Regions from separate parts of the Luteibacter sp. HA06 genome, predicted to be linked through region 2. Evidence: riboswitches for the same ligand, from Rfam matches in the RefSeq annotation. Region 2 holds a riboswitch; each other region holds the start of a gene.
The links. A riboswitch is a leader RNA that binds a small molecule or an ion and turns the genes downstream of it on or off. The one in region 2 is predicted to bind cobalamin.
Positions count from the first base shown of each region.

Region 1 (10,105 bases), 520 kb from region 2:
TGCGGCATGGTGTTCGTCATCATCGCTGGCGAAATCGACCTGTCGATCGGCTCGCAGCTCGGTCTGCTCGGTGGCGTGGTCGCCATCCTCACCGTGAACCAGGGCTGGGGTACGTGGCCCGCGATCGGAGCGGTGCTGGTGCTCGGCATGCTGATCGGTGCGGTGAACGGTTACATCGTCACCAAGATGCGCGTGCCCTCGTTCATCGTAGGCCTGGGCGGCATGCTCGCCTTCCGCGGTATCGTGCTTTTCATCACCGGTAGCTCGACCATCGCGCCGGCTCCGGACAACCTCATCGCGATCGGTCAGGGTTTCGTACCGCCGAGCGTTTCCGTGTGGATAGGTGGCCTGATCTTCCTGGCCATGGTTGCGCTAACTGCCCGCCGTCGCGTCCGCCGCGCCAGGCTCGGCCTTCAGCAGGCGGCGCTGTGGATCGACATCGCCAAGATCGTTGCCATCGGCCTCTTCATCTTCGGCTTCGTCCGCATGCTCAACGACGCCAACGGCATCCCGATTCCGGTGATGATCCTGCTTGGCCTGCTCGCCGTGTTCACCTACGTTTCCACGCAGACCGTGTTTGGTCGCCACATCTACGCCGTTGGCGGCAACATGGAGGCCACGCGCCTTTCCGGTGTGAATGTGGCACGCGTCAAGCTGGTCGTGTTCGCCATCATGGGCCTGATGTGCGCCTTCGCCGGCATCATCACCGTCGCGCGCACCGGCTCGGGTTCACCCTCGGCCGGTACCGGCGGCGAGCTGGACGCCATCTCGGCCTGCTTCATCGGCGGCACCTCCATGCGCGGCGGCTCGGGCACGGTCTACGGTGCGCTGATCGGCGCGCTGGTCATGGCCAGCCTCGACAGCGGCATGCAGCTGATGGACGTCGACAACTCCTGGCAGATGATCATCAAGGGCGTGATCCTCGTCCTCGCCGTTTGGGTGGACGTGCTCTCGGGTTCCAACCGCAACGGCTGATTTCTCGCTAAAAGCATCGCCGCTGAAGCGGCTCCCACGCAAAGCGAAATCGGTCGCTCTTTGTGGGAGCCGATTCATCGGCGATGGGTGCTAGCGAAAAAACCTTCAAGGAAGAACCATGAACGACTTGCAAAACCTCCAGGGCACCTGGACCCAAACCCGCTTCGAAGAAAACGGCGTGATCAACCCGCCGGATATTCATGGCGGTAATGGCGCGATCACCACGATCATGGGCGACACCTTCGCCGTCCATCTGCCCGACGGCACGCTTTTACTCGCCGGGCGTTTCATCATCGACCCCACCACCACCCCACGCTCGATTACGTGGATCGACAGCATGGGCGACGACGCCGGTAAGCAACTGCCGGCGAGTTACGTACTGGAAGGCGATTCGTTCGTCTTCATCGCAGCCGATGAAGGCATGTCGCGGCCGACGGAGTTCGTCACTTCGCCGGGGCTGACGTTGCGTGGGTTCGTTCGCCACGCCGCCGGGTAGTCATCGCCGCTGAAGCGACTCCCACACACAGCGGAGCCCGCGTCCTGTGGGAGCCGCTTCAGCGGCGATGGGTGCTGGCGATCACTTCCCGCTATTCAAAGCCCGAGCCATCTTCAGATGATCCTTAAGCGTCGGTAGCGTCTTCGTAGCAAACGCCTGCAGCTCCTTGTTCGAACCCTTCTCCGCCTCGACCTCGAAGATCGCGACGGCCTTCTGGTGGTCGGCAACCATCACCTTCGCGAACTCCTTGTCGAAGGCCGCGCCGTGAAGCATCTGCAGCGCGTTGATGTCCTTCTGGTTCGCCGGCGGCGGCTGCTCGGCGGTGGCGTAGCCGCGGTCGCCCGCAGCGAGCGTCTTCAACTCTTCGCCTGCCTTGGTGTGGTCGGCAATGATCTGCTTCGCGAAGGTCTTGACCTTGTCAGAGCCAGCATGGGTATCGGCCAGCTTGGCCGCTTCTATTTCCGCGAGGCCAGCGCCGCTGGCGTTGGTGACGAAGCCGGCGTCGGTCGGCGTGCCACCCTTCGAATCGGTGTGCTGGGCGAAGGCTGCCAGGGGCACGGCGGCGACAAGGAAGGCAGTGGCCATGAGGCGGGGCAGGGTGCGTGACATGGTGGCTCTCCTTTGAAGAGATCCAGATGTCGCACCCGGCCCATGAAATGGTCGTGACCGAAAGGTTGCGTTGGCCGCAAAGGTTGGTGGCGCAGCCCGTGCGGGGATACTCACGGCTGACTCAATTCGCTGTCGAGCCGACGACCGGCTTACCGTCGACGAAACTCCGTATGGCCGCAACCGTGGCGTCAGTCGCCTCCTCCATCAGCCAATGCCCCGCACCCGGAATCACCAACCCCGTGACATTGCCCGCTGCATTGCGCATCACGATGGCTTCGTTAGGCCCGAACGATTTCTCCCCACCAATGGCCAGGACTGGCATGGGCAGCTTTGTCGCCAACGATGCCTGATTGATCTCGGCGTCCTGCCGAATGGCGCGGAACTGCGAAAACGCCGAATGCATCGCGCCCGGGCGGGCATAGATCTCGGCGTAGTGTCGTCGGGTGCCCTCGTCGACCTTGCTCGGGTCGCCGGCGAACTCGTTCCAGAATCGATCCAGGTAGATGCGCTCGCGTCCGGCGACCAAGCGCTCCATGTCTGGACCGCCGAAATCGAAGTGCCACAGCAACGGGGAGCGCACGATCTGGTCCCAGGGCGGGATGCCGGGAACGGGCGCATCCATCACGACGAGGCGCTCGGTCTTGTCGGGATAACGGGCAGCGTAGGCGTAGGCCACCATGGTGCCGATATCGTGACCGACGACCACGGCCCGGTCGATGCCGAGCTTGGTGAGGACGGCGCGGACGTCGCCCGCCTGGGTCCTCTTGTCGTATCCGCCGTCCGGATGTGACGACAGGCCCATGCCCCTCAGATCGGGCACGACCACGGTGTGGTCCCGGACCAGGTTCTCGGCCAGCGGCTCCCACATGTCACCGGTGTCGCCGAAGCCGTGCAGCAACACGACGGCCGGTCCTTTGCCGCCCACGCGAACATGGATCGTGGCACCGTCGGTAGGAATGTCCTGGACGCGGAAGCTGGCGGGATAGGGTCGGACATCGGCTATCGCTGGCAGGCTGAGTGCAGCGAGTAGCGCCGCGGCGCATAGAAAACGAACCATCGGTTTGCCCCCTGGCGGATTTAGTGCACTGTGCCACAGGCTGGGTACCGTTGGCGTGGGATCGCCGATGACTCGGCTCCCACAGAAGAGCTGGCACGGTGAAACGAAAACGGGCGCCGTAAAGGCGCCCGCTTCTTGTCACGTAGCGATGGACCGCTTACTTCGCGCGAACAGCCTTCGCACCAAGACCGGCTGCATCGCGCAGGATCTCGGCCTTGTCGGTCTTCTCCCACGAGAACGCCGTGAACGTGTTGCCGTTCTTGTCGGTCATTTCGTAGGGCTTGCGGCCGAAGTGGCCGTTCGAGGCGGTCTGCTGGTACATCGGGTGAACCAGGTCGAGCATCTTGATGATGCCGAACGGGCGCAGGTCGAAGTGCTTGCGGATCAGCTTCTCGATCTTCTCGTCGGCAATCTTGCCGGTGCCGAAGGTGGTCACCGAGATCGAGGTCGGCTCGGCGACGCCGATGGCGTAGCTGACCTGGATTTCGCAACGGTCGGCGAGGCCGGCCGCGACGATGTTCTTGGCGACGTAACGCGCGGCGTAGGCAGCCGAACGATCGACCTTGGACGGATCCTTACCCGAGAACGCGCCACCACCGTGACGGGCCCAGCCGCCGTAGGTGTCGACGATGATCTTGCGGCCGGTCAGGCCGCAATCGCCCACCGGCCCACCGATGACGAACTTGCCGGTCGGGTTGATGTGGAACTTGGTGCCCTTGTGCAGGAGCTTCGCCGGCAGCACGGGCTTGAGGATCAGCTCGCGCACGCCTTCGATAAGGTCCTTCTGCTTCACGTCCGGATCGTGCTGGGTCGAGAGCACGACGGCATCGATGGCAACGGCAACGCCATCTTCGTAACGCAGGGTGACCTGGCTCTTGGCATCCGGGCGCAGCCACGACAGCGGCGAATTCTTCTTCTTGCGGACCTTGGTCTGCTGCTCGACGAGACGGTGGGCGTAGTGAATCGCCGCCGGCATGTATTCGGTGGTCTCGTTGGTCGCATAGCCGAACATCAGGCCCTGGTCGCCAGCGCCCTGTTCTTCCGGCTTCTTGCGGTCCACGCCCTGGTTGATGTCCGGGGACTGCTTGCCGATGAGGTTCAGCACGCCGCACGTCTCGCCGTCGAAGCCGACTTCGGAGGAGTTGTAGCCGATGTCGAGGATGACCTTGCGGGTCAGCGCTTCGAGGTCGATCCAGGCGCTGGTGGTGATTTCACCCGCGACGATGGCGACGCCGGTCTTCACCAGCGTCTCGCAGGCCACGCGAGCGCGCGGGTCCTGGGCCAGGATGGCGTCCAGCACGGCGTCGGAGATCTGGTCGGCGATTTTGTCCGGATGGCCTTCGGAGACCGACTCGGAGGTGAAGAGGAAGTTGCTCATCGTGGGTATATATCCTTCTTTACGGATAAAGAGATAAATGGGGGCGCGCCATGATACACGGCCTTCGCCGGGTTTGCAGGGGGAAGGGTACGCCCGGGTAGTGACGATTGCATGGATGTTCAGGCGCTGGGGTGGGGCCGGGGTGGCAATAACTGTGGGAGCCGCTTCGGCGGCGATGCCCGGCGCTGGCCAGGCTTGGGGGCTCGGAGCAAGCACCCATCGCCGCTGAAGCGGCTCCCACAGGGAAATCAGGCCACAAATGATCAGGCCACAAATGATCAGGCCAGACATGATCAGACCAGACATGATCAGGCCAGAGACGATCAGCGCGGAGGCGGCTCAGGCCACCGCGGCCAGGCGCTCCCGGGCGGCTTTTGCCACCGCCACCATGCCTTTCAGGGCCGCGGATACCTCCGGCCAGCCGCGGGTCTTCAGGCCGCAGTCCGGGTTGACCCAGAGCTGGTCGGGACGGAGGACCTGAAGGGCCCGGGCCAGCAGATCGGCCATTTCGACCTCGGTCGGCACGCGGGGCGAGTGGATGTCGTAGACGCCGGGGCCAATACCGTTGGGGTACTGAAAGCGTGTGAAGGCGTCCAGCAGCTCCATGCGTGACCGGCTGGTCTCGATCGAGATGACGTCCGCATCCATCGCGGCGACGGCCTCGATGATGTCGTTGAACTCCGAGTAGCACATGTGGGTGTGTACCTGGGTCGCATCGCTCACGCCGCCGGCGGTGATGCGGAAGGCATCGACTGCCCAGGCAAGATACGCATCCCAGTCGGCGCGACGCAGGGGCAGGCCTTCGCGGAGCGCCGGCTCGTCGATCTGGACGATGCCGATGCCAGCCTTCTCGAGATCGTGCACTTCGTCGCGCAGGGCAAGGGCGATCTGCCGGCAGACCTCGGAGCGCGCGAGGTCGTCGCGCACGAAGGACCACTGCAGCATCGTCACCGGGCCGGTGAGCATGCCCTTCATGGGCCGGTCGGTGAGGGACTGCGCATAGGCCGACCACGCCACCGTCATCGGATTGGGACGTGCGACATCGCCGTAGATGATCGGCGGCTTGACGCAGCGTGAGCCGTAGCTCTGCACCCAGCCGAGCGAGGTGAACGCATAGCCATCCAGTTGCTCGCCGAAGTACTCGACCATGTCGTTGCGCTCGGGCTCGCCGTGCACCAGCACATCGATGCCGGCCTCCTCCTGGAAGCGCACGACGCGACGCACCTCATCGCGGAGAATGCCCGCGTAGGCGTCGTCGTCAAGCTTGCCCGAGCGATGCGCGGCGCGGGCAATACGCAGGTCGTTGGTCTGCGGGAACGAACCGATGGTCGTCGTCGGCAGGTCGGGCAGGTCGAAACGCTCACGTTGCACGGCGGCGCGGAAGGCGAAGCCGGAGCGACGCTGGCCGAACTGCGGGGTGAGCTGGCGAACGCGGGCACGCACGTCCGCACGTACCACGTCGCCCGAGCTCTGGCGGCTGGCGACGATGTCGTGCTGGCGGGTCAGTGTCTTTCGTGCAGCCTCACTGCCGGCGACGGCGTCGGCGTAGCGGCGCAGCTCGGCGATCTTCTGCCGGGCGAACGACAGCCACTCCGCCAGATGGGCAGGCAGGTGTTTCTCTTCGGACACGTCGATCGGTACGTGCAGCAGGGAGCACGAGGTGGAGAGCCACAGGCGGTCGTGGCCGAGGCGGGCAAGAAGCCGGTCCACGCGCGGGAGGATGGTCGCCGGATCGCTCAGCCAGATGTTGCGACCGTCGAGCACGCCGGCCGACAGCACCCGGTCGGCCGGCAGGGCGTCGAGAACGGCATCCAACTGGCCGGGGGCACGGGCGAGATCGACATGAAGGCCGGCGACAGGAAGCGATGTGGCCAGTTCGAGGTTGGCGCCGAGCTCACCGAAGTAGGTGGCCAGCAGCACGCGGACCCGGCCGTGCGTGGCGACGGCAGCGTACGCGCGGCGGAAGGCCTCGCGCCAGTCGGCATCCAGGTCGAGCACGAGGGTGGGCTCGTCGACTTGCAGCCAATCGGCGCCCGCATCCGCCAGGGCGTCGACGACGCCAAGCCACGCCGGAAGCAGCCGATCGAGCAGGGCAAGCGGGTCGCTGCCGTCGATGGTCTTGGCCAGGCGCAGGAAGCTCACCGGTCCCAGCAGCACGGGGCGCGCGGCATGGCCGGCCGCGACCGCTTCGCGATATTCGGCGACGACCTTTTCAGGCCGCGCGGCGAAGGACTGCCCGGCTTCGAGTTCCGGCACGATGTAGTGGTAGTTCGTATCGAACCACTTGGTCATTTCCATCGCGTGCAGGTCGACGTCGCCGTCCTGATGGCCACGTGCCATGGCGAAGTAGCCGGTGAGAGCATCGCGATCGGCGAGCGCGCGGTAGCGCGTCGGGATGGCGTCGACCAGGACGGCCGCGTCGAGTACATGGTCGTACAACGAGAAGTCGTTGACGGGGACGCTGTCGGCGCCCGCGTCGCGGGCGAGTTTCCAGTGGCGGTGGCGCAGTTCACGCGCGACGGCGAGCAGCTCGTCGGCACGGGTCTCTCCCTTCCAGTGGCTTTCGAGGGCGCGCTTGAGTTCGCGGCGCCGGCCAATGCGGGGGAAGCCCGGGTAGGTTACGTGTGGCATGGATGATTCCTCTTCGTGGCAAAGAGGAGGGAAGGGCGGCTGGACACGAACGCACGCGCGCCACCGCGACCGGGCGCGGCAGGCAGGAGCACGTCATGTGGCTAGCCGTCGACCTTCGCCCCCGCGGGCGAACCGGATGAGCACCCCTTGCGAGGAACAGCCCTCGCCAGGCGGTCATCCAGGTCGGACGGAGCATTCGCGCCCATGACGGCGCGTGCGTTCCGGTCGGCGGCAGGTCTTCGGGCTCGTGGATGTGGCACCGGATTGGTGCCGCCTTGCTCGTCGCTTCCCGGATCGCCATCGATCCAGTGCCTGTGACGGACTCGTCTCCATATACCGCTGCGGGGCAGCGCCGGATTCTCACCGGCTTCCCTCTTAGCTTTATCTTTCTATTCGCATAAAGAGATAAAGACCGCTGACCGGCGGAAAATTAGCCGTATGGACGCCCAAAGTCAATCGACGGCGATGCGTCGTCTCCACATCCGCCCAGCGAGGATGTGCCTCCACCCCAGGGAGCGCGCCATGAGCGAAAGGCACATCGTGATGGCGACCGTCGGATCGCAGGGTGACCTGTTTCCTTTTCTCGCCGTGGGGCGGGAACTGCGCGAACGCGGGTATCGCATCACGATCGGTGCCCACGGTATCCATCGCGACGCCGTGGCGGAGGCCGGTCTGGACTTTGTGCTGGCCAGTGGCATCGCCGAGCCCGAAGACAAAGCCGCTTTCGCCGCCCGCGCGTTTCATCCCTGGCGCGGACCGCGCTTCGTCGTGCGTGACCTTGCCGCGGCCGATGTCGCCGACAGCTATGCGGCGCTGGCCCCTGTTTGCGCCGATGCCGATGCGATCGTGACCTCCACACTCGCCTTCGCCGGGCAGATTCTTGGCGAGACGCGACGGATCACGTGGCTGTCGGCGGCGCTGTCGCCTGCGGTGTTCCTGTCGGCGTTCGATCCCCCGGCCACGGGCATCGACCGGCTGGACGCGTTCTTTCGTTCGTCGCCCCGCCGTGGTGCCTGGGTACGGCGTATCAGCGAGACGGTCACCTCACCCTGGACGAAAGCCGTGCGCCGCTTCCGGCAGTCGCTCGGACTGGCGCCGGTGTCGGTCTGGGGCGATCCTTTCCACCGGGGCCAGCACGCGCGCGACGGGGTGTTGGCCATGTACTCGCCTCTGTTGGGGCGGCCGCCGCAAGATGCGCCTGCGCACAGCGTGGTCACCGGATACTGCCGCTACACGCCGTCGGGCGACATGCTGCCGTCGGCATTGCATGGCTTCCTCGACGCCGGGGAAGCGCCGTTGGTGTTCTCGCTGGGCTCGGCGGCGGTACATGCCGGCGAGAGCTTTCTTCGCGAAAGCATGTCGGTTGCGGCAGCGCTAGGTCGACGGGCCGTACTGCTCACCGGCTCGCCCGAGATGCGTGCACGGCTGCCTGCCGTGCTTCCGGACGGGACCTTCGCTGCGGAATATGCGCCGCACGGCGCTTTGTTCGGGCGCGCCGCGGCTGTCGTGCACCACGGTGGCATCGGAACGACGCAGGAGGCCTTGCGCGCCGGCTGCCCCGAACTCGTGGTGCCCCACGGTTTCGATCAGCCGGACAACGCGGCGCGCGTGGTCCGGCTCGGTGTGGGCGATGTGTTGCCGGCATCGCGTTATCGCGCCGGCGTTGCCGCCGAGAAACTACGTGCGCTGTTGATGGATGAAGCCGTCGCGTCGAGAGCCCAGCGCGCAGCGGCGGTGATTCGGGCGGAAAACGGTGCGCGCGTCGCCGCAGACATCATCGAACAAGCCATCGCCCGCCGCCGCACCATGTAAGAGCCGATGAATCGGCTCTTACATGGCAGAGGTTTACGCAGTCACCGCCGCCTTGACGCCATACCGCGACGCCGGTACCGACTTCGACAACTCCGGGAACAACGCACGACGTGCCGCTTCCAGCCCATCGACGAGGGCCGCTGTCTCCACGGAAGGAATCGTCACCAGCTCGCCCGCATCGAAGCCGGCCAGCGAAGCGTCGACCATGTCCTCGGCACTCATTACCCAGTCCGTCGGCAGGTTTTCCACGGCCGAGCCTGCGACAGGCCAGAAGTCAGTAGCGGTGGCGCCGGGAAGTACGGCCTGAACCTTGATGCCCTTGTCGGCAAGTTCGTGGTGCATCGACTGGCTGAGGGCCAGCATGAAAGCCTTGCTGCCGCCGTAGACGCCATTGAGCAACTCCGGAGCAATCGCGACGATGGAGGCGATGTTGATGACGGTTCCCTTGCCGCGAGCGACGAAGCCCGGCACGGCCTGGTAGGCGAGGCGCGTCGGTGCGGTCACGTTGAGGGCGATGAGATCGGTCATCTTCGCGATATCCGCCTGAAGCAGCGGCGCTGTCGCGCCGACGCCGGCGTTGTTCACCAGGAGCGTGAGTTCCGACGTATCCGCAATGACTTTCTCGACGACGCGCAGGTCCGCGTCGAGCGTCAGGTCGGCGGCGACGATGCGAACGCTCCGGCCGGTTTCGGTCGTGATGTGTTTCGCGAGCGCGTCGAGCTTGTCCTTGCTACGTGCGACAAGGACGAGGTCGTAGCCGCGGTGTGCAAGGCGGTCTGCGTAGACGGCGCCGATGCCGGAGGAGGCACCCGTAACGAGTGCGGTGCCGAGGGTGTTGTTGCTCATGACGTCGATTCCTGATTTATGTGTGTATGCACAATAGAGCGTAAAAAAAGGTCAGCCCATCTGTCCCATGCGATGAAAGGCGTCGCGCGCCGCCTCGGCGGCAGATTCGCCTCCAAACTTCGAGACGAACTCGGCCTGGGCCTTGGCCCACAGTTCTCCGGCGTGCGCTGACTTGGCCACGCCGGCGGGAGTGAGCATGTAGACGTTCTGGCGCGGGTCGTCCGCCGATGCCGCCACGGCGACGAAACCGTCGCGCTGCAAGGGCTTCAGTGCGCGAACCAGACTCGTCCGGTCCATGACC
Region 1 is NZ_JBSSDZ010000001.1:866,606-876,710, forward strand. It holds gene ACVWWJ_RS03785 (sugar ABC transporter permease) at 1-975, shown strand, start outside; gene ACVWWJ_RS03790 (TIGR03067 domain-containing protein) at 1,094-1,471, shown strand; gene ACVWWJ_RS03795 (DUF4142 domain-containing protein) at 1,553-2,080, opposite strand; gene ACVWWJ_RS03800 (alpha/beta fold hydrolase) at 2,202-3,137, opposite strand; gene metK (methionine adenosyltransferase) at 3,295-4,515, opposite strand; gene metE (5-methyltetrahydropteroyltriglutamate--homocysteine S-methyltransferase) at 4,855-7,146, opposite strand; cobalamin riboswitch at 7,360-7,578, opposite strand; gene ACVWWJ_RS03815 (glycosyltransferase) at 7,669-8,958, shown strand; gene ACVWWJ_RS03820 (SDR family NAD(P)-dependent oxidoreductase) at 8,992-9,804, opposite strand; gene ACVWWJ_RS03825 (MarR family winged helix-turn-helix transcriptional regulator) at 9,856-10,105, opposite strand, start outside.
Region 1: linked by a shared signal. The riboswitch ahead of metE (5-methyltetrahydropteroyltriglutamate--homocysteine S-methyltransferase) and the one ahead of ACVWWJ_RS01475 (CoA-acylating methylmalonate-semialdehyde dehydrogenase) in region 2 are both predicted to bind cobalamin.

Region 2 (10,105 bases):
GCAGTAGCGCGTCTAACTCGGTTTCCAGGCCGGCATCGGCCCCTGCCGATCCCACGGCGCCCAACAGGCGTCCCTGGGCTAGCTGGCAGGACCGTAAAAGCGCCTGCACGCGCTCCCCGTGCCAGCGAAAGGCTGGCCAGTCAGCGTGTTGCCATATCCATGTCGGGTCACCCATGTGGCTTCTCGGTAACGTGGTGAGCCGAATCGAACAGTTATTCGGCTCACACAATGAGCCGAATATATCCCGTAATCGGCTCACGCACCATGCTCGCTGCCCGACAAGCTCAAGCCTTCTTCGCCACCAGCTTTACGACGCTGGAGAAATCGAGCCCGCCGTTCCCCGCCTGGCTGTTCATCGCATAGAGGTTGCGTGCCAGTTCGCCCAGCGGAATCGAAGCGCCCACACCCATCGCGGCTTCGGCGGCCAGGCCAAGGTCCTTGAGCATCAGGTCGTTGCCGAAGCCGCCGGTATACCCGCGCGACGCGGGCGCATTCTCGAGCACGCCGGGCCAGGGATTGCAGACCTCGGTGGCCCAGCTTCGGCTGGTGCTCACGGCCATCATCTGCGACAGCACGGAGGGGTCCAGCCCGTGTGCGACGCCCAGCGCGATCGCCTCGCCGGTGACGGCCATGATGACGCCGAGCGCCATGTTGTTGCACAGCTTGGCCACCTGGCCCGCACCGCTGCCGCCGACGTGGAAGATATTCTTGCCCATATTGGCCAGTACCGGGCGTGCACGTTCCAGCGCATCGCCGTCGCCACCCACGATGAAGGTGAGCGTGCCCGCCGCTGCGCCGGCGGTGCCGCCGGAAACGGGTGCGTCGATCATCGTCAGGCCACGCTCGCCGGCAGCTTTCGCCACTTTCTGCGCGGAGGCCGGGGCGATCGTGCTGCAGTCGATCACCAGCGCGCCGTCGGCGATGTGGCGCAGCAGGCCGGTCTCGCCCAGGTACAGACCTTCGACGTGGCGACTGGCCGGCAGCATGGAGATCACGATTTCCGCGTCCTCGACGGCGCCGACCGCTGTCTCGGCGGCCGTGGCGCCGTGGGAGACCGCCTGCGCCACCGCGTCGGCGGAGAGATCGAAAACGTGCAGCGTGTGTCCAGCTTTGAGCAGGTTGGCAGCCATAGGGCCACCCATGTTGCCCAGGCCGATGAAGGCAATGCGGCTCATCGTTCGATCCTCGGTGCGGTGCCGTTACCCAGTTCGCGCAGCGGATGCTCGCCCGCGCTCCAGGGTTCGACGAAGAAAGGTGCGACCCAGGCCGGTGTCGCTTCGGACAGCGTGGCGGGACGCCAGCGCGGCGTGCGGTCTTTGTCGATCAGCAGGGCACGAATGCCTTCGGCGAAGTCGCCATGGGCGGCGCAGTGCAGGGAGACCACGTACTCCAGGCGAAAGGTGTCCGCCAGCGACAGATGCGCGGCGCGCTGCTGAAGCGCGAACGCGAGTCGTGCTGAACCCGGCGCGCCGGCATCGAGGGTCTGTCGTGCCGTAACCAGCCAGGGATCATCACCCGGCATGGCGTGGATAGCGGCAACCACGGTGTCCAGGTCGTCGCTGTCGCAGGCGCGCTTTATCGCATCCTGATGGGTTTGTAGCGGACCCGCCACGGGCGCAACGGCGAAGCGCTGCAGAAGGCCGGACAGCGTGACGGCATTGCCCTGGCCGTCGTCCGACCACGGTGCCTGCAGCATGGCGGCGTCGAGCGCCTCACGACTTTCCGCAGGCAGCTGCACGTCTGCGAGGCCGGCGTGGATGGCATCGCCGCTGTTGAGTGGCGCGCCGGTCAGGGCGAGGAAAACACCGGCCTTCGCCGGCACGCGATGCAGCAGGAAGCTCCCGCCCACATCCGGGTAAAGTCCGATCGTGATCTCCGGAAACGCCAGGCGCGAACGCTCGGTGACCACGCGATGGCTCGCGCCGGCCATCAAGCCAATGCCGCCGCCCATGACGATGCCGTGGCCCCAGCAGAGGATCGGTTTCGGGTAGGTGTGGATCAGGTAGTCGAGCCGATACTCCACCGAGAAGAAGTCGCTCGCGTACGTGTTGTCCCGTACGTCCTTGCTGCCGACGGCCTGGTAGTCGCGCATGGACCGGTAAAGGCTGTGCAGGTCGCCGCCGGCGCAGAACGCCTTCTCGCCGGCGCCCTGCAGAACGACTACCGCGATCTCGTCGTTCGCGGCCCAGGCGCGCAGCCGATCGCCAAGTAGCCGGGCCATGTCCAGCGACAGGCCATTGAGCGTCTTCGGTGCGTTGAGCGTCGCGATGCCGATGCGCTTGCCATGCTCTGCAACGCGCTCTTCGAACAAGACGGGTGCCTCCACCGGCAGGGATGCGTCGCTCATGCGTTCGTCCAGTTCGGTGCACGCTTCTCGAGAAACGCGAGCACGCCTTCTTTCTGATCCTCGGTGTCGAACAGATCGACGAACGCCTCTCGCTCGCTCACCAGCGCCGTCGCATGGCTCTGCGTGCGCGTGGCCTGCACCAGGCGTTTGCAGGTGGCGACGCTGGTAGGGCTCTGCTTGCCCGCCTGCAAGGCCCAGGCGATGGCGCGGGCACGCGACTCACCCTTGGGCACGACCTCTTCGACCAGGCCGATCCGCTGTGCCGTCGCGGCATCCACGCGTTCACCCAGCAGGATCATCCGCTTGGCCCAGCCTTCGCCGACCAGGCGGGCGAGGTTCTGCGTGCCACCAGCGCACGGCAGGAGACCCACACCAGCCTCGGGTAACGCCATCTGCGCCTGTTCCTCGGCAATGCGCAGGTCGCAGGCGAGGGCGCATTCAAGGCCACCACCCATGGCGTAACCGTTGATTGCCGCGATGCTCACGCCACGAAACGCAGACAACGCTTCGAAGGCCTCACCGAAGCGACGTGCCGCCTCGCGCGCCACGGCCTTGTCGCCATCGGCGAACTGTTTGAGGTCGGCGCCGGCCGAGAAGAACTTCTCACCCTGGCCCGTGATCACCAGTGCGTAGACGTCGCGGTTGGCGTCGAGATCGTGGACGAGGTTGCGCAGGGCGACCAGGCTGTCGCGGGTCCAGGCATTGGCGGGCGCGTTGGCCAGCGTGACGACGGCGACGTGGCCGTCGATGTCCAGCGTAAGCCCGGTGTAGCGCGCGGCGGTGTCGCTCATCGCAGTTCCTCTTCGGTATTGAGCAGGTGACGCGCGATGATAACGCGCATGATTTCGTTCGTGCCTTCGAGGATCTGGTGCACGCGCGAGTCACGCAGCAGTCGTTCGATCGGGTATTCGCGGATATAGCCGTAGCCACCGTGAATCTGCAGGGCGTCGTTGCAGATGGCGAAGCCGGCGTCCGTGGCGAAACGCTTGGCCATGGCACACCAGACAGTGGCATCGCTGCTGCCGGCGTCCAGCTTGCGAGCTGCCGTGTGCACCATCTGCCGCGCGGCCACCAGCTGGGTAGCCATGTCGGCCAGCTTGAACTGCAGGGCCTGGAACTCACCGAGCTTCTTGCCGAACTGCCTGCGCTCGCCCATGTAACGGCGGGCGGCATCCAGCGCGCCCTGTGCCGCGCCCAGCGAACACGCGGCGATGTTCAGGCGGCCGCCGTCGAGTCCCTTCATCGCGATCTTGAACCCTTCGCCCTCGGCACCCAGGCGATGGTCCGCTGGAATGCGCACGCCGTCGAAACTCACGCTGCGCGTGGGCTGGCTGTGCCAGCCCAGCTTCTCCTCGTTGCGTCCGTAGCCGATGCCTTGCGAGTACGCCGGAACAGCGAAGGCACTGATGCCACGCGCGCCTCCCTCACTCGTGCGTGCCATCACCACCAGCATGTCGGTAGCGCCTGCGCCCGAGATGAAAGCCTTGCTTCCGCTGATCACGTACGAGTCGCCGTCGCGCTCGGCGCGCGTCTTCAGCGATCCGGCGTCCGAGCCAGCACCCGGCTCGGTGAGGCAGTAGGAGGCCAGCTTTTCCCCGCTGGCGAGCAGGGGACCCCAGGTGTCGCGTACGGCCGGTGTCGCGTGCGCGGTGAGCATCCAGGTGGCCATGTTGTGGATGCTGATGAAGGCCGCCGTCGACGGATCGAGAGCCGCCAGCTCCTCGAAGACGACGGTGGCATCGAGGCGGGTGAGGCCGGTGCCGCCAGCCTGCTCGTCGACGTAGAGCCCGCAAAAGCCGAGCTCTCCGGCCTTGCCGATCGCCTCGCGCGGAAACTCGCTCTCGGCGTCCCAGCGTGCGGCATGCGGAGCCAGCTCGGCCATGGCGAACGCGTGCGCGGCATCGCGATAGGCGAGCTGCTCGTCATTCAGGTCAGTCTGGGGTGGTGGAACCCGCGGCATGTCCATGAGCGCGGCCATCACTTCAGGCTGATGGTGGTGTTGACGCCGACATGCAGTGTGTCGTCATCGAACCAGCGCTGGGTCACCGTCTTGGTCTGGGTATAGAACATGACGACCTGCTTGCCATAGGGGCCAAGGTCGCCCAGCTTCGAGGCGCGCGAGCCGGTGAACGAGAACAGCGGCACGGGCACCGGAATCGGCACGTTGATACCTACCTGGCCGACATCGATGTCTTCCTGAAAACGACGCGCTGCCGCACCCGACTGGGTAAACACGGCCGTGCCGTTGCCATTCGGATTGGCGTTGACCAGGTCGATCGCGTCGTCGAGCGAGGCTGCCGCAAGGATGACGAGCACCGGGCCGAAGATTTCCTCGTCATAGATACGCATGCCCGGACGCACGCCCGAGAAGATCGTCGGGCCGACGAAGTTGCCTTCCTCGAAACCCGGCACGGATGGCTTTCGTCCGTCGAGCTCGAGCGTGGCACCCTGCTCCACGCCGGAAGCGATGAAGGCCTCGACGCGCTCGCGCGCCGCGCAGGAAATCAGCGGGCCGACGTCGGTGCCCGCCGCGTTGCCTGCGCCGACCTTGAGCGTCTTTGCCTTGGCCACGAGTTCCGGGATCCAGGACTGCGCCTCACCTACCAGCACGGCGGTGGAGGCGGCCATGCAGCGCTGGCCTGCCGCACCGAAGGCGGCACCGGCAAGTGCGTTGAGTGTCTGCTCCTTGTTCGCATCGGGCAGCACGACGGCGTGGTTCTTCGCGCCCATCATGCACTGCACGCGCTTACCCGCCTGCGAAGCGCGGTGATAGACGTGCGTGCCGACCCGCGTAGAACCGACAAAGGACACCGCCTTGATATCGGCGTGGTCGCAGATCGCATTGACCACGGCTTCGCCACCGTGCACCACGTTGAGCACGCCCTTGGGAACGCCGGCCTCGAGAGCCAGCTCCACCAGGCGCATCGTCACCATCGGGTCCTGCTCCGAAGGCTTGAGTACGAAGGTGTTACCCGTGGCGATGGCCATCGGGAACATCCACAGCGGGATCATCGCCGGGAAGTTGAACGGCGTGATCCCCGCGCAGACGCCGATCGGCTGCAGCAGGGTAAAGGTGTCCACGCCGCCGGCCACGTTATTGGCCAACTCACCCAGCTGCAGGTTGCCGATCGCCGCCGCGTGCTCGACCACTTCCAGGCCGCGGAACACGTCGCCTTCGGCATCGGGGAGGGTCTTGCCCTGTTCCGCGCTGAGCAGGGCGGCGAGTTCGCCCATGTTCTCGCGGATCAGCTGCTGGTATTTCAGGAAGATGCGCGCGCGTACGCCGATGGGTGTCTTGCGCCAGCTCTTGAAGGCTTGTGCCGCGGCGGCCACCGCAGCGTTCACTTCGTCAGGCGTCGCGAACGGCACGCGCGCAAGCACGGCCTGCGTCGCGGGGTTGACGACGTCGCGCCATTCGGTGGTTTTGGATTCGACGAAGACACCGTCGATCAGTAATTTAACGGTCGCGACATCGGCCGCAACTGAGTCCAGCTTGTTCATGGTCCTGCTCCGTACGCTCACCCGCGAAATGGGTGCTGCGGAGCAGACAAGAGGACGCGGAGCAGCGGGTGGCCGCGCCGTATCAGCCCGTCCGGTTGCCCGCCGCAACACCCGAGGAGGCACCCGAAGGCACCTGCACAGGCCGGTCTCCGGGCTTGCGAGCGATGCGTACCGCACCACCCCGACACCTTCCCGCGCTTCGCGCAGTGGTCTTATCGTCGGGTGTTCTCGCTTACCGTTGCGGGGGCAGCGCCGGAATAGGATCTCGTGATCCGCACCGGCTTCCCGTTTCACCCTGCGCACCGCTTACGTGGCGGCAGGACACCTGTGATCTCCCGAGTGTAGCGTGGCGGCCGAACCGCTCAAGCTGCAGTGCGGTAGAACCTGGCGATGGGTAGCTCTCAACGGTGGCCGTTTGGCGTAGTCTTGCATCGGGCGCAGGACACGCGCGTTTACCCTGACTGAGGAGGCTGTATGAGCAAGGGTCTGGATTCAAAGAAGAGCGACAAGAAAAAACCGGCCAAGACCATGAAAGAAAAGAAGGCCGCGAAGGACGAAAAGAAAAAGAACATCCGCTAAGGCGGACGTTTGTAGCGCACCCGCCGGAAGGCTGGCGTGCGCAAGAGGGGGCCCGGGCCGAGTGATCGCCCGGGCCATTTTCTTTGTGTGGGAGCCGGCTATGCCGGCGATGGGGGGGGTGAGGAAGCCTGGCTATCGCCGCTGAAGCGGCTCCCACACAGAGCCTCCCACACTTAGCCTCCTCCCACACCAGCGGCGGCTGCTTCTTACTTGGTGGCCGCCGTCACGCGCCATACCGTGTCGCCGACGTCATCGGCGACCAGGATCGCGCCTTCCTTGTCCTGCACCAGCCCGACCGGGGCACCGAACAGCTGCTTCTCGTCCTTCGAGAAGAAGCCGCTGACAACGGAGACCGGCTTGCCCACGGGCGTGCCATCCTTGAACGCCACGAAGACCACTTCGTAGCCGCTCAGCGGCGAGCGATCCCAGCTGCCGTGTTCGCCGATGAAGGCGCCCCCCTGGAACTGCGCCGGCAGGCCGTTGGTGGCGGACATCAAGAGCCCGAGCGGAGCGACGTGCGAGCCGATGGCGTAGTCCGGCTTGATCGCCTTGGCGACCATGTCGGGGCGCTGTGGCTTGACCCGGCTGTCCACGTTCTGGCCGTAGTAGCTATAGGGCCAGCCGTAGAACGCACCCTCGTGTACCGAGGTCATGTAATCAGGCACGAGGTCGGCACCGATCTCATCACGCTCGTTCACGATCGCCCAGAGCTTGCCGGTGGTGGGCTCCCATTGCAGGCCGGTCGGATTGCGCAGCCCGGACGCATAGATGCGGCTGGCGCCCGTCGCGACGTCCACCTCGAGGATGTCCGCGCGGCGATATTCCACGGCCAGGCCGTTCTCGGTGATGTTGCTGTTGGAGCCGACGCCCACGTAGAGCTTGGTGCCATCCGGACTGGCCAGCAGCGACTTGGTCCAGTGGTGGTTGATGGTGTTGGGCAGATCGGTGAAACCGACCCCAGGTGCCTTGATCTCGGTCTCGCCCGCCGCATAGGGGAATTTCACGATACCGTCGGTGTTGGCCACGTACAGCGAATCGCCGATCAGCTGCACGCCGAACGGGGAATTCAGGTTCTCGATGAAGATGTGCTTGTCCCAGCCGCCGCTGGCGTTCTTGCGCAGCAGGGTGATCCGATTGCCGCCCTTGCCACCCTTGCCCGACTGGTTCTTCACCATGCCGGCGAGGAGCTGCTTGGGCGTTGTGACCGGCTCGGTGCCCGGACCATTGGATTCCACGACCAGCACGTCGTCGTTGGGAAGGACGTAGAGCTGGCGGGGGTGCATCAGGCCGGTGGCCATCGCGTCGATCTTCAAACCCGGCGCCACGGTCGGCGTCTGGCCCGCTTTCCAGCCGGCCTTGTCGGGCACCTGCATCGGCGGCACGAGGAAGCGCTGCGGATTGGGCAGGGTCGGATTGCTGCCCGACTGCTGGTCCGGCTGGTACGAAGCTTTCTCGTCGCACCCGCCCAGGACAGCCACGCAGGCCATGGCGAGCACACTGCGGTAGAGGGTCTTATTCATGGATGAGGTTCCCCGAAGCAGTCGGTCGCACGGCAATGACGATATGGGCGACGGCCAGCAACAGGACCGTAAGGGCCGACAGCCATGCACCGGCGGGGATCACCGAATACGCGTCGCGGCTGTGCACGAAGGCATTGACGACGGCGACGATGATGGCGAGCAGGTTCAGCCAGAAATCGAGGCGCTCGGCGGCGACCGTGCTTCGCCGGGAGGTGATCCACACCTGCACCAGGTTGACCAGGCGCGGGATGATGGCGAAAACCAGGCCTATGGCGATGAGCCATGCGGCGCCTTTCATCCAGAGCATTTCGCCGGTCTTCGCGTAGATGACGTCGAAGATCAGCGCGGCGACGAAAAAGCCGAAGGGAATCGGATTGAGAACTCCGTAGATGGCATTGGCCACGACGGAGCGACGCGGAGCGGGGCGGTAGCTCATGGGCAGTTGCTCGCTGGGTGGGGAAGGGTTCGCTTGCGGGCGGACCGCTGCAAGCTAGTCCCGGCTGTGTCGAGACTATGTCTGGGACCGGCTAAGATCGGGGGATGGCCCCTGAAACCACCTCGACCGATCCGGAAGCGACGCCCCACTACCCCGCCGGCCTGCGCATCATCGCGGTGTACAAGGCGGTGAAGACCATCGGGCTCATCTTTATTGCCATCGCGGCGTTCCGGCTGGACGAGCAGGAGAGCTTCCAGCATCTCGTCCAATGGCTGGAGCACCTGCAGCTGACCGAAAGCAACGGTATGCGCTGGAGCCTCGTGCACCTCCTGGAGGGCATGGGGCCGGCGAAGTTCGTCGCCGTCGGTATCGTGGCGCTGGTCTATGCGGCTATTTTCGCCACCGAAGGCATCGGCCTGTGGATGCGCAAGTACTGGGCCGAATGGTTCACCGTCATCGCGACCGGCTCGCTGGTACCGGTGGAGATCTACGAGTGCATCGAGCGCTTCAGCTGGCTCAAGCTGGCGATCCTGGTCGCCAATGTGCTGATCGTGATCTACCTGGTCCGGGTGGCGATGCGGCCGCGGGAGGGTCACGGCGCGAAGCCCGCCGGCCCAGCCAAGCCCCAGGCGACCGGCGTCTGAGCGGCGTCCACCCTCATTCTCAGCATGTCTGATATTCCCGCCACTCCCGGGTTCACCTCGCCATCGGCGTGAAACGGCCCGGTCCGCGTTCGCGTGTAAAATGGTCGTCTTTTAGCCAGTAGAACCGTGCACGCAGCAGCTCAACGGTCGACGGTCAGGGGTCCGGCGTTCATTCGCCTGCTTACCCGCCTCACCGACGTCGACGCCCCACAATCCGCGGCTACCCTCCCTGACCGGCTGAGCCTCTGGCTCGACTGGAAGCAGGCGATCGCCTTGTCGACAGCGCTCGACGGGGTGCCTGCCGAGCCGGCCGAGAACGTGCCGGCGTTCGGGCAGTCCGTGGAAGAGGAGTGCGCGCGGTCGCGCGCCGCGCTGGTCCAGGCGGTCGAGACGGATCGCACCTTCCTGACGGCGGCGCAGCGGGAAGCGCAGGGCATGCCCAGCCTGGATGCCGCGAACGACTACGCGCCGCTTCGCCAGCGCTACATCGCACTGCAAAGGAAGATCCAGGCGACCACGGGCAGCCTGCGCGGCAACCTGCGCGACATGCTCGCGCAGGCTTCGCCCGCGCTGGCCCGGCTCGCCGAGGTGGACGCGGTGATGGAGATGGCGCTGAGCCCGCGGGAGCAGTCCCTCCTCGGCAAGGTGCCCACTCTGTTGGGCGACTACTTCGACGGCCTGCGCCAGCGCACCCAGGGTACGACTGACGATGCAGCTGCCCTATGGCTGGACGTGTTCCGCAAAGACATGCAGAGCGTATTGCTCGCCGAACTGGACGTTCGTTTTCAACCGGTCGAAGGCCTGCTCGCAGCCCTTCGTGCCAGCTAACTGGAAAGTCATGTTCAGAAATTTTCTCAACCTCGCAGTGTTCGTCGTCGGCCTTGTCGCCGTGTGCTGGATCGGCGCGGGCTACGTAGGTTCCAATCCGCTCGGCGCCGCGGTCGCGTCGCTGATCGGCGTCTGCTACATCGCGGGCGCGTTCGAGCTGCATCGTTACCGCCAGGCGACCGGTACGCTTCAGCATGCCGTGGCGGATATGTCGGTCGCGCCTTCGGGTCTGGGCAGCTTTCTCGAGCGC
Region 2 is NZ_JBSSDZ010000001.1:346,806-356,910, forward strand. It holds gene ACVWWJ_RS01450 (Fic family protein) at 1-175, opposite strand, end outside; gene mmsB (3-hydroxyisobutyrate dehydrogenase) at 285-1,175, opposite strand; gene ACVWWJ_RS01460 (enoyl-CoA hydratase/isomerase family protein) at 1,172-2,347, opposite strand; gene ACVWWJ_RS01465 (enoyl-CoA hydratase) at 2,344-3,138, opposite strand; gene ACVWWJ_RS01470 (acyl-CoA dehydrogenase family protein) at 3,135-4,313, opposite strand; gene ACVWWJ_RS01475 (CoA-acylating methylmalonate-semialdehyde dehydrogenase) at 4,325-5,848, opposite strand; cobalamin riboswitch at 5,972-6,192, opposite strand; gene ACVWWJ_RS01480 (PQQ-dependent sugar dehydrogenase) at 6,634-7,947, opposite strand; gene ACVWWJ_RS01485 (DUF2231 domain-containing protein) at 7,940-8,383, opposite strand; gene ACVWWJ_RS01490 (DUF2127 domain-containing protein) at 8,488-9,027, shown strand; gene ACVWWJ_RS01495 (DUF3348 domain-containing protein) at 9,154-9,855, shown strand; gene ACVWWJ_RS01500 (DUF802 domain-containing protein) at 9,866-10,105, shown strand, end outside.

Region 3 (10,105 bases), 4.3 Mb from region 2:
GCGGCGATGCTCTCAGGCCGGAACCCGCGCCACCCGCCCAATGGCCTCCATAAGATCCGCCACCCCATACGGCTTGACGATAACGGCCGTGCGCGCATCGCGCTGCACGCCATTCGCATTGTGATCGCCGGTGGCAAAGATCACCGGTAGCAACGGCTGCACTTCACGCATGCGCTCGGCCACCTCCACACCATTCATCCCCGGCAGGCCGACATCGGTAAGCAGGATGTCGATCGCTTCGGCGCCATGCAGGCGCATGGCTTCGTGCCCGTCCCCGGCTTCGAAAACAACGTGTCCACGGCTATCGAGCATCTCGGCGATGGACATGCGAATCAGCGCATCGTCCTCGACCACCAGCACGCGCAACGGCGCCGGCACACCGTTCGGTGGCGGCATCGAAGGCGCGGGTGCAGCGGTGGGGCCTACGGGGGTACGCGGCACGCGGCCGGCGAGCACCTGGCGAATCTTGCGCGCCAGCGCCTCGCGCGAGTACGGCTTGCTCAGCAGTTCCACGCCCTCGTCCAGCCGGCCGCCGTGCACAATGGCGTTCTCTGTGTAGCCGGAGGTGAACAGCACGGCGATGCCCGGCTGACGCTCGACGGCCTTGCGGGCTAGTTCAGGACTACGTAGCGGACCCGGCATGACGACGTCGGTGAACAACAGGTCGATCGCGATACCGCTTTCGATGATCGACAATGCGCTTTCCGCATCGCGCGCCTTCAGTACGCGGTAACCCAGGTCGGCGAGCAGCCCGACCACGGTCTCGCGCACCTGCTCGTCGTCCTCCGCGACCAGGACGGTCTCGTCGCCACCACGTACGCTCTCTTCTTCGAGTTCGACCACACGATCTTCGCCTTGCGTAGAGCGCGGCAGGTAGATCTTCACGGTCGTGCCCTCACCGGGCTCGCTGTAGATCTTCACGTGGCCACCGGACTGCTTCACGAAGCCGTAGACCATCGACAGGCCCAGTCCGGTACCGCGGCCTTCGGGCTTGGTGGTGAAGAACGGTTCGAAGACCTGCCCGAGGATGTCCTGCGAGATACCGGCGCCGGTGTCAGTCACGGCCAGCATCACGTACTGCCCCGGGCGAAGGTCGCCGTGGGCCTTGGCATAGGCGTCGTCGAGCAAGGCGTTGCCGGCTTCCACCGTGAGGCGCCCTTGCCCGTTCATCGCATCGCGCGCATTGATCGCGAGGTTGAGCAGCGCGTTCTCTACGTTCGAAGGATCCACCAGCGTGTTCCACAAGCCGGCGCCGATCACGGTCTCCACTTCGATCGCCTCGCCCAAGGCGCGGCGCAGCAGTTCGTCCATGTCGCGGACAAAACGACCGATATTCACCACCTTGGGTGCCAGCGGCTGGCGACGGCCGAAGGCGAGCAACTGGGAAGCAAGCTTGGAACCCCGCGTGACGCCGGCCATGGCGTTGGCGACGCGACGCTCGGCGCGTTCGTTCCCGGCGACGTCGGCCGAGAGGAGCTGGAGGTTGCCGCTGATCACCTGGAGCAGGTTGTTGAAGTCGTGCGCCACGCCGCCGGTGAGGTTGCCGATCGCGTCCATCTTCTGCGCCTGGCGCAGCTGTTCCTGGGCCACGTCGAGAGCGGCGTCACGCTCGCGCTCGGCCGAGACGTCGCGCGCCACGGCGAAAATCAGCCCATCGCTCGGCACCGCGCGCCACGAAAGCGTACGCAGGCCGCCGTCGGCGGTGCGATAGCGGTTCTCGAAGCGAAGCGTCGTTTCGCCCTCGGCAAGGTGACCGGTTTCATCCTGCGTGCGCGGCACGTCCTCCGGATGAACGAAGTCGAGGTAGGAGCGGCCGATCGTGTCGCGCTCGCTCCAGCCGAGGATGGCGGTCCACGCCGGGTTGACCGAGAGCAGGCGCGTTTCGGTGTCGGCGACGACCAGGATGTCGCTGGACAGGGTCCAGACCCGGTCGCGCTCATAGGTACGCTCGACCACCTGGCGCTCGAGGTCCTTGGCGAGCAACCGCAACTCGTGCTCTGCACGGCGCCGCTCCACCGCCACGCGCGTGCGGCTGGCCACTTCACTGACGAAGCTGATCTCTTCCTCGGGCCATTCACGGGGCACTTCGTGGTTGAGATATAGCAAGGCCACGAAGCCGCCGCGCTCGGTCACCGGCATATTGATGAAGGACAGCGCGCGGATCCCGTCCAGCGCGTCGGCGGTGGACGCGGTCCGTGGGTCCGTCCTGGCATCGGTTATCACGGTGGTCACGCCGCGCTTCAGCTCGTCGATGTAGCTGCCGTAATCGCGGAAGTGCAGCACGCCGGCGAGGGTCTGGATACCCGGCGCGTTCCAGTCACGCTCCACCGCGATGGTCTCGGCGACGGGGTCGATCGTGCCGTACCCGGCCCGGCTCACCTTGAGCGTCCGGCCCAGCACTTCGGCGACTCGATAGGCGATTTCGGCCGGATCTTCGAGGTCGCGCAGCAGGTTGCCGATCTCGATCAGGGCCAGGCGTCGGTCTTCGGCGGCGCCGGTGCTCCCTGTCTCCGGGTTCGCGGAGCGGATGGTGACAGCCACGGTGGCCGGCAGACCGGGCCGGGCCTCGAGTGACACCCGCACGGTATCGCCGTCCGCCGTGACAAGGGCCAGCTCCCGCACCCCGTTCCCGGGGGCGGCCAGCGGCAAGGCAGCGAGTAGCCGATCGCGGCTCCCCGCATCCCACAGGCCCATGAACCCTGACGGCTCGTGCTCGCGCAGGCGCGCCGCGACCCAGGCGTTGGCGTACAGCAGCTCTCCCGAGGCTGTCACGGCGGCGAAGCCGAACGGCAGGCCATCGAGCGCATGGGAAAGGAGGGTCTGGTCCTGCAATGCGAACGATGAGGGCATCAGTCGAGCAATCGTGGGATGGGAATGGGCCGCGATTTTATCGGGTGATTGTGGTTCCCTTTGTGTAGACGATCTTCACGAAACCCTCATGCCGCCGGTCACGAAAAGCGCTTGACAAAAGGGAGTCCCAAGCCGATCAAGCACCTAGGCCAAACACCCTACATCTTGTGTTGACGCACCCCTTCACCAGCTATATGGTGTGTCCCGTTGGTGTCCGAAGAGGCGCGACTGCCCGTCGGACTTAATAGGGAATACCGGTGTGAATCCGGAACTGCCCCGCAGCGGTAAGTGGAAACGACCCCGTTCATTGCACTGGTCCTTCGGGGGCTGGGAAGCGACGGGTAGGCGGATCGGAAGGTCCATGTCCACGAGTCCGAAGACCTGCCAACAATCGGAGCCCGAGCGGCCTCGATAGTGGTGACGGCTTCCGCGGGGAAGCACGTCGCGGATCGGAGCCCTTCACGGCGCTCCGTCCCGACGTTTCCCGTGTTTCGCCCCCATCGCATCGAGCCTTGCCCTCGGGATCGGGGTTTGACCAAGGCCATGGGGCTGCCAACACAATGACGACGATGGATTCCGCAGCGCGCGAGCGCACCGAGACGGCCGATGCGGCCGCCACCCCCTCCGCTGCAACCGACAAGGCGCCTGCCGCCGGTTACAGGAACGACGCGCCGCCGGCCTTCGCGCTGACGCCGCCGCACAATCCCGGACAGATGCGCGTGACCAAGCGCAACGGCGGCCATGAAGTGGTCGACGTGAACAAGATCGTGCGCGCGGTCACACGCAGCGCCGATGGCCTGTTCGCGGTCGATCCGATGCGCGTGGCGCTGAAGACGATCGGCGGCCTGTATGACGGCGCCACCACCCAGGAACTCGACCAGCTGTCGATCCGCACCTCGGCCGCGCTGACTGCCGAAGAGCCGGAATACGGCCAGCTCGCTGCACGCCTGCTCGCCGCCTTCGTCGACAAGGAAGTGTCGGGCCAGGACATCCAGTCGTTCTCGCAGTCGATCTCCACCGGTTTCGACCTCGGCATCCTCAACGAGCGCCTTCGCGACTTCGTGCAGATCAACGCACGTAAGCTCAACGATGCGATCGACACCACCGGTTCGCGTCGCTTCGAGTACTTCGGCCTGCGCACGGTGTACGACCGTTACCTGCTGCGCCACCCGACCAAGCGCTTCGTCATCGAGACGCCGCAGTACTTCTTCATGCGCATCGCCTGCGCGCTCGGTGGCAACGACGTCGCCGAGACGCTGGAGCTGTACCGCATGCTCTCGTCGCTGGAGTACCTGGCCAGCTCGCCGACCCTGTTCAACGCCGGTACCGCGCACGAGCAGCTGTCGTCGTGCTTCCTGCTCGACTCGCCGCAGGACGCACTCGAATCCATCTACGCCAAGTACGGCGACGTGGCCCAGCTGTCGAAGTTTGCCGGCGGCATCGGCCTCGCTTACTCGCGCATCCGTTCGCGCGGTTCGCTGATCAAGGGGACCAATGGCCATTCAAACGGCCTCGTGCCCTGGCTGAAGACGCTCGACGCCTCCGTGGCCGCAGTGAACCAGGGTGGCAAGCGCAAGGGCGCGGCCTGCGTGTACCTGGAATCCTGGCATGCGGACATCGAGGAATTCCTCGAGCTGCGTGAGAACACCGGCGACGACGCGCGCCGCACGCACAACCTCAACCTCGCCAACTGGGTGCCCGACCTCTTCATGCGCCGCGTGGAGATCGACGGTGACTGGTCGCTGTTCGACCCGAAGATCGTGCCGCACTTCGTCGACACCTGGGGCCCGACCTTCGACGCCGCCTATGAGAAGGCTGAAGCCGAAGGCCTCGCTTCGAAGTCGATCAAGGCGCGTGAGCTCTACGCTCGCATGCTGCGTTCGCTGGCCCAGACCGGCAACGGCTGGATGACCTTCAAGGATCGTTCCAACGCGACCAGCAACCAGACTGCCCTGCCGCAGAACGTCATCCACCTGTCGAACCTGTGCACCGAGATCCTCGAAGTGACCTCGGAAGGCGAGACTGCGGTGTGCAACCTCGGCTCGGTGAACCTTGCCCGCCACGTGGTGGACGGCCAGTTCGACTACGACAAGCTCGCCACCACGGTGCGTACCGCCGTGCGCCAGCTCAACCGCGTCATCGATCTCAATTTCTACCCGATCGCCACGGCGAAGACGGCGAACATGAAGTGGCGCCCGGTCGGTCTCGGCGTGATGGGCTTGCAGGACGTCTTCTTCAAGCTTCGCCTGCCGTTCGATTCGGAAGAAGCGCGCAAGCTGTCGACGCGCATCCAGGAAGAGATCTACTTCCACGCGCTGTCCATGTCCAACGAGATCGCCGAGCGCGACGGCCCGCTGCCGGGCTTCGAAGAAACCCGCTCCGCCAACGGCGAAATGCAGTTCGACTACTGGCCGGCCGCTACGCCGAACGATCTGGACGGCCGCTGGGCCGAGCTACGCGAGAAGATCAAGGCCAAGGGCCTGCGCAACTCGCTGCTCATCGCCATCGCGCCGACCGCCACCATCGCCTCGATCGCCGGTTGCTACGAGTGCATCGAGCCGCAGGTATCCAACCTGTTCAAGCGCGAGACGCTCTCGGGCGACTTCCTCGTCGTCAACCGTTACCTGGTCGACGAGCTGAAGACGCTCGGCCTGTGGACCGCCGAAGTGCGCGACCAGATCAAGCTTGCCGAAGGCTCGGTACAGGGCATCACGTCCATCCCCGCCCGGCTGCGCGAGGTGTACCGCACCACGTGGGAACTGCCGCAGAAGGCCCTCATCGACCTCGCCGCCGCGCGCGGTGCCTACATCGACCAGAGCCAGTCGCTGAACCTGTTCATGGAAAACCCGAACATCGGCCAGCTGTCGTCCATGTACATGTACGCGTGGAAGTCGGGCGTCAAGACGACCTATTACCTGCGTTCGCGTCCTGCCACGCGCATCGCCAAGACCACGGTGAGTTCGCCGGCTGCCGTGCAGGCACCGATCGCCCCGGTCGCCGACGCCCAGGAACAGGCCGAAGCCGCGGTGTTCTGCTCGCTCGAGAACCCCGAGTACTGCGAAGCCTGCCAGTAACGCGACGAAAACTGTGGGAGCCACAAAACTGTGGAGCCGCGAAACTGTGGGAGCCGCTTCAGCGGCGAAAAGCCAACGGAGCGGATTAGCCGGAAGGTCAATCGCCGCTGAAGCGGCTCCCACAGAAGCGGCTCCCACAGAGTCGGCTCCCACAGAACCGCTCATTCTTACCCGAGGTACCCGATGTCCGCTGCACCGATCACCCGCGACTCCAACATCCTCGACCCCGGCTTCGAACTGACGCTGCGGCCGATGAAGTATCCGCAGTTCTACGAGATGTACCGCTCCGCTATCCGCAACACCTGGACGGTGGAAGAAGTCGACTTCTCGCTGGACACGTCGGACCTGAAGTCGAAGATGTCGGACGCGGATCGTCACCTCATTCATCGTCTGGTGGCCTTCTTCGCCACGGGCGATACGATCGTGTCGAACAATCTGGTGCTTAACCTGTACCAGCACATCAATTCGCCCGAAGCGCGTATGTACCTCTCGCGCCAGCTATACGAAGAAGCGCTGCACGTGCAGTTCTACCTCACGCTGCTCGACACCTATATTCCGGAGCCGTCGGAGCGCAACAAGGCGTTCGCGGCCATCGAGAGCATCCCGTCGATCGCGGCGAAGGGCGAGTTCTGCTTCAAGTGGATCGACTCCATCCAGGGCCTCAACCGCCTGGACACTCGCGAGCACCGTCGTCAGTTCCTGCTCAACCTGATCTGCTTCGCCGCGTGCATCGAAGGCCTGTTCTTCTTCGCCGCTTTCGCCTACGTGTACTACCTGCGTTCGCGCGGCCTGCTGCACGGCCTTGCTTCGGGTACCAACTGGGTGTTCCGCGACGAGTCCGGCCACATGGCCTTCGCTTTCGAAGTCGTCCGCACCGTGCGTGAGCAGGAGCCGGACCTCTTCGACGACGAGATGCGCATGCAGGTCGAAGCCATGCTCGAAGATGCGATCGCCTGCGAAACGCTGTTCGCCCAGGACGTACTTTCGGGCGGCGTCGCCGGCCTGTCGGTCACCGACATGCGCCAGTATCTCGAGTACTGCGCCGACCAGCGCCTCGTCCAGCTGGACATGCCGAAAAAGTACGGCTCGAAGAACCCGTTCGACTTCATGGACCTGCAGGACGTCCAGGAACTCACCAACTTCTTCGAGCGCCGCGTGTCGTCCTACCAGGTAGGCGTGGAAGGCGAAGTCGCCTTCGACCAGTCGTTCTGATTCCAGCAGCCGGCTGCTTATAGGAGCTAGCTGTTGTGGGAGCTAGCTGTTGTGGGAGCTAGCTGTGTTGGAGCCAGCTTCTGTGGGAGCCAGCTGTGTGGAAGCCGGCTGTTGTGGGAGCCGGCTATTTGCCGGCGATCCCGCGGCAGCGGGCCAGCTAGCCGCGAGCACCCATCGCCGCTGAAGCGGCTCCCACAGTAGAGGCGGCTCCCACAGTAAAGCGTGCGGTATGATGCATGCTGCACTGCAACAAGGAACTACCCCGTGACCGACATCGCCCGCCCCATCGAGGCTCGCCTCCTCGAAATCGTCTTCCCCGACCACACCAATCACCTCGGCACGCTGTTCGGCGGCCAAGCTCTGGCGTGGATGGATAAAGCGGCCTTCCTGGCTGCCTCGCGGTATTCCCGCCAGATCGTCGTCACGGCTCGTTCGGAGCAGGTCGACTTCCACGTGCCGGTGCGCAAGGGCCAGATGGTCGAGCTGATCGCCACGGTCGTCTCCGTCGGGCGCACCTCGATGAAGATCGACGTCGCCATGTACACCGAGGACCTGCTTACCGGCGCCCGTGAGCTCTGCACGCGCGGCACGTTCACCATGATCGCTCTCGACGCCGACCATAAACCGACTGCCGTACAGCCCCTGCCGGTCTGATTCTCCGCTGAGAAGAGCGGGTTCGGCTTTGTGTGGGAGCCGGCTATTGCCGGCGATCCCGCGACAGCGGGCCAGGGTGCCTCAAGCAGCCATCGCCGCTGAAGCGGCTCCCACAAGAAGCAGCAGGATGTGAGCGGCCGGACCCTGTTGACTTAGAGCGCACTCGAAGGCGTACGCTCGTCGGATGCCCAATTCGATGACGATCGCCGAGGCCGCTCTCGCCACCGGCCTCACCACGCACACGCTGCGCTATTACGAGCAGATCGGCCTGATCGATCCGGTGCCACGCCGGAGCGGTCAGCGCGTCTACGGTGAGGCCGAGATGCGCTTCATCCACTTCGTGCTCAAGCTGCGCGCCACCGGCATGCCGATGCGGGTGATCCAGGAATATGCCGAGCTGCGCCGCCAGGGCGAGACGCCCGAGAGCATTCGCCTGCGCGGCGATCTCCTGGCCCGCCACGCCGCCAACCTCCGCGACGAACTGGTCACCCTCACCGAGACCATCGCGCGGCTGGACGACAAGATCGCGCTGTATCGCTCGATGTACGTCGAAGACGGCGCCCCATCCCCCGCCGAAGCCCCGACGCCTCCCGCGCCGGTGCCGGCTGCCCTCCCCTCGAAACGAAGGAGAAACGCATGAAAACCCGCCAACTCGGAACGCACGGCCCGCAGGTGTCGATGCTCGGCCTTGGCTGCATGGGCATGAGCGAGTTCTACGGTGCCGGTGACGAGAAGGAATCGATCGCCACCCTCGAGCGGGCGCTCGAACTGGGCATCACGTTCTGGGATACCTCCGACGCGTACGGCCCGCACACCAACGAGGAACTGCTCGGCCGTACGCTCGCCGGGCGCCGCGACAAAGTGTTCCTGGCGACCAAGTTCGGCATCGTGCGCGATCCGAACGACCCGACCAAGCGCGGTATCAGCGGCCGCCCGGAGTACGTGCGCCAGTCCGTGGAAGGCAGCCTGCGCCGCCTGAAGACCGACTACATCGACCTCTACTACCAGCACCGTGTCGACCAGAGGGTACCGATCGAAGAGACCGTTGGCGCCATGGCCCGCCTGGTAGAGGAAGGCAAGGTGCGTCACCTCGGGCTGTCCGAGGCCTCGGCCGAATCCATTCGCAAGGCATCCGGCGTTCATCAGATCGCCGCCCTGCAGAGCGAGTATTCGCTATGGACGCGGGATCCGGAAACCACCGGTACCCTGGCCGCCTGTCGCGAACACGGCATCGCCCTGGTCGCCTATAGCCCTCTTGGCCGCGGCTTCCTCACCGGCGCGATCACCCGGCCGGAAGACTTCGCCGAGGACGACTACCGCCGTCTCAACCCGCGCTTCGTCGGCGAGAACTTCCAGAAGAACGTGGCTATCGTCGACAAGGTGAAGAAATTCGCCGCCGACAAGGGCTGCACGCCGGGCCAGCTGGCCCTCGCGTGGGTGCTGGCCAAGGGCGACGACATCATCCCGATCCCGGGCACCAAGCGTCGTACGTACCTGGACGAGAACGCGGGCGCCGTGGACGTGCCCCTGAGCACGGCCGAGGTCGCTGAGATCGATGCGATCTTCCCGCCGGATTCCGCCGTGGGCGAGCGCTACCAGGCCAACATGATGGGCTTCATCAACGCCTGATCCGATGAACGGAAGCCCCCGCTCCGGTTAACGGGCGTGGGGCTTCCCTCCCTATAATGGGCGGATGTCATCTCCCGATCATTCGCCACTGGGCAAGGCCACCGTCTACGCCGACCGCTACGACGCCGGCCTGCTCTACCCCATTCCCCGCCAGGGTAAACGCGACGAGATCGGCGTGTCCGCCGACGCGCTGCCGTTCCATGGGGTGGACGTCTGGAACGGCTACGAGCTCTCCTGGCTGGACCTGCGCGGCAAGCCCATGGTCGCCGTGGCCGAATTCCGGTTCCCGGCGACGACGCCGAACATTGTCGAATCCAAATCCTTCAAGCTCTACCTGAACAGCTTCGCCCAGGAACGCCTGGCCGATGCGGAGGCCGTCCGCGCCCTGCTCGTCCGCGACCTCTCGGTGGCCGCTGGCGGTCCTGCCGAGGTCATCCTGCGCGCTCCCGGCGAGCTCGATGGCACGTTGATCGGCGAGCCGGAAGGTGCGCTGCTCGATACCCAGGAACTGGACTTCGACGCGTATGGGCCGCCCCGCCCGGATTTCCTCGGCACCCACGAGGGCGACGCCCGCGAAGTACTGGTGTCGCACCTGTTGCGTTCCAACTGCCCGGTGACCGGCCAGCCCGACTGGGGCAGCGTACAGATTGCCTATACGGGCGCACCGATCGATCGCGCCGGCCTGC
Region 3 is NZ_JBSSDZ010000001.1:4,692,466-4,702,570, forward strand. It holds gene ACVWWJ_RS21700 (response regulator) at 13-2,850, opposite strand; cobalamin riboswitch at 3,042-3,253, shown strand; gene ACVWWJ_RS21705 (ribonucleoside-diphosphate reductase subunit alpha) at 3,411-5,924, shown strand; gene ACVWWJ_RS21710 (ribonucleotide-diphosphate reductase subunit beta) at 6,108-7,136, shown strand; gene ACVWWJ_RS21715 (acyl-CoA thioesterase) at 7,401-7,790, shown strand; gene ACVWWJ_RS21720 (MerR family transcriptional regulator) at 7,987-8,430, shown strand; gene ACVWWJ_RS21725 (aldo/keto reductase) at 8,427-9,419, shown strand; gene queF (NADPH-dependent 7-cyano-7-deazaguanine reductase QueF) at 9,484-10,105, shown strand, end outside.
Region 3: linked by a shared signal. The riboswitch ahead of ACVWWJ_RS21705 (ribonucleoside-diphosphate reductase subunit alpha) and the one ahead of ACVWWJ_RS01475 (CoA-acylating methylmalonate-semialdehyde dehydrogenase) in region 2 are both predicted to bind cobalamin.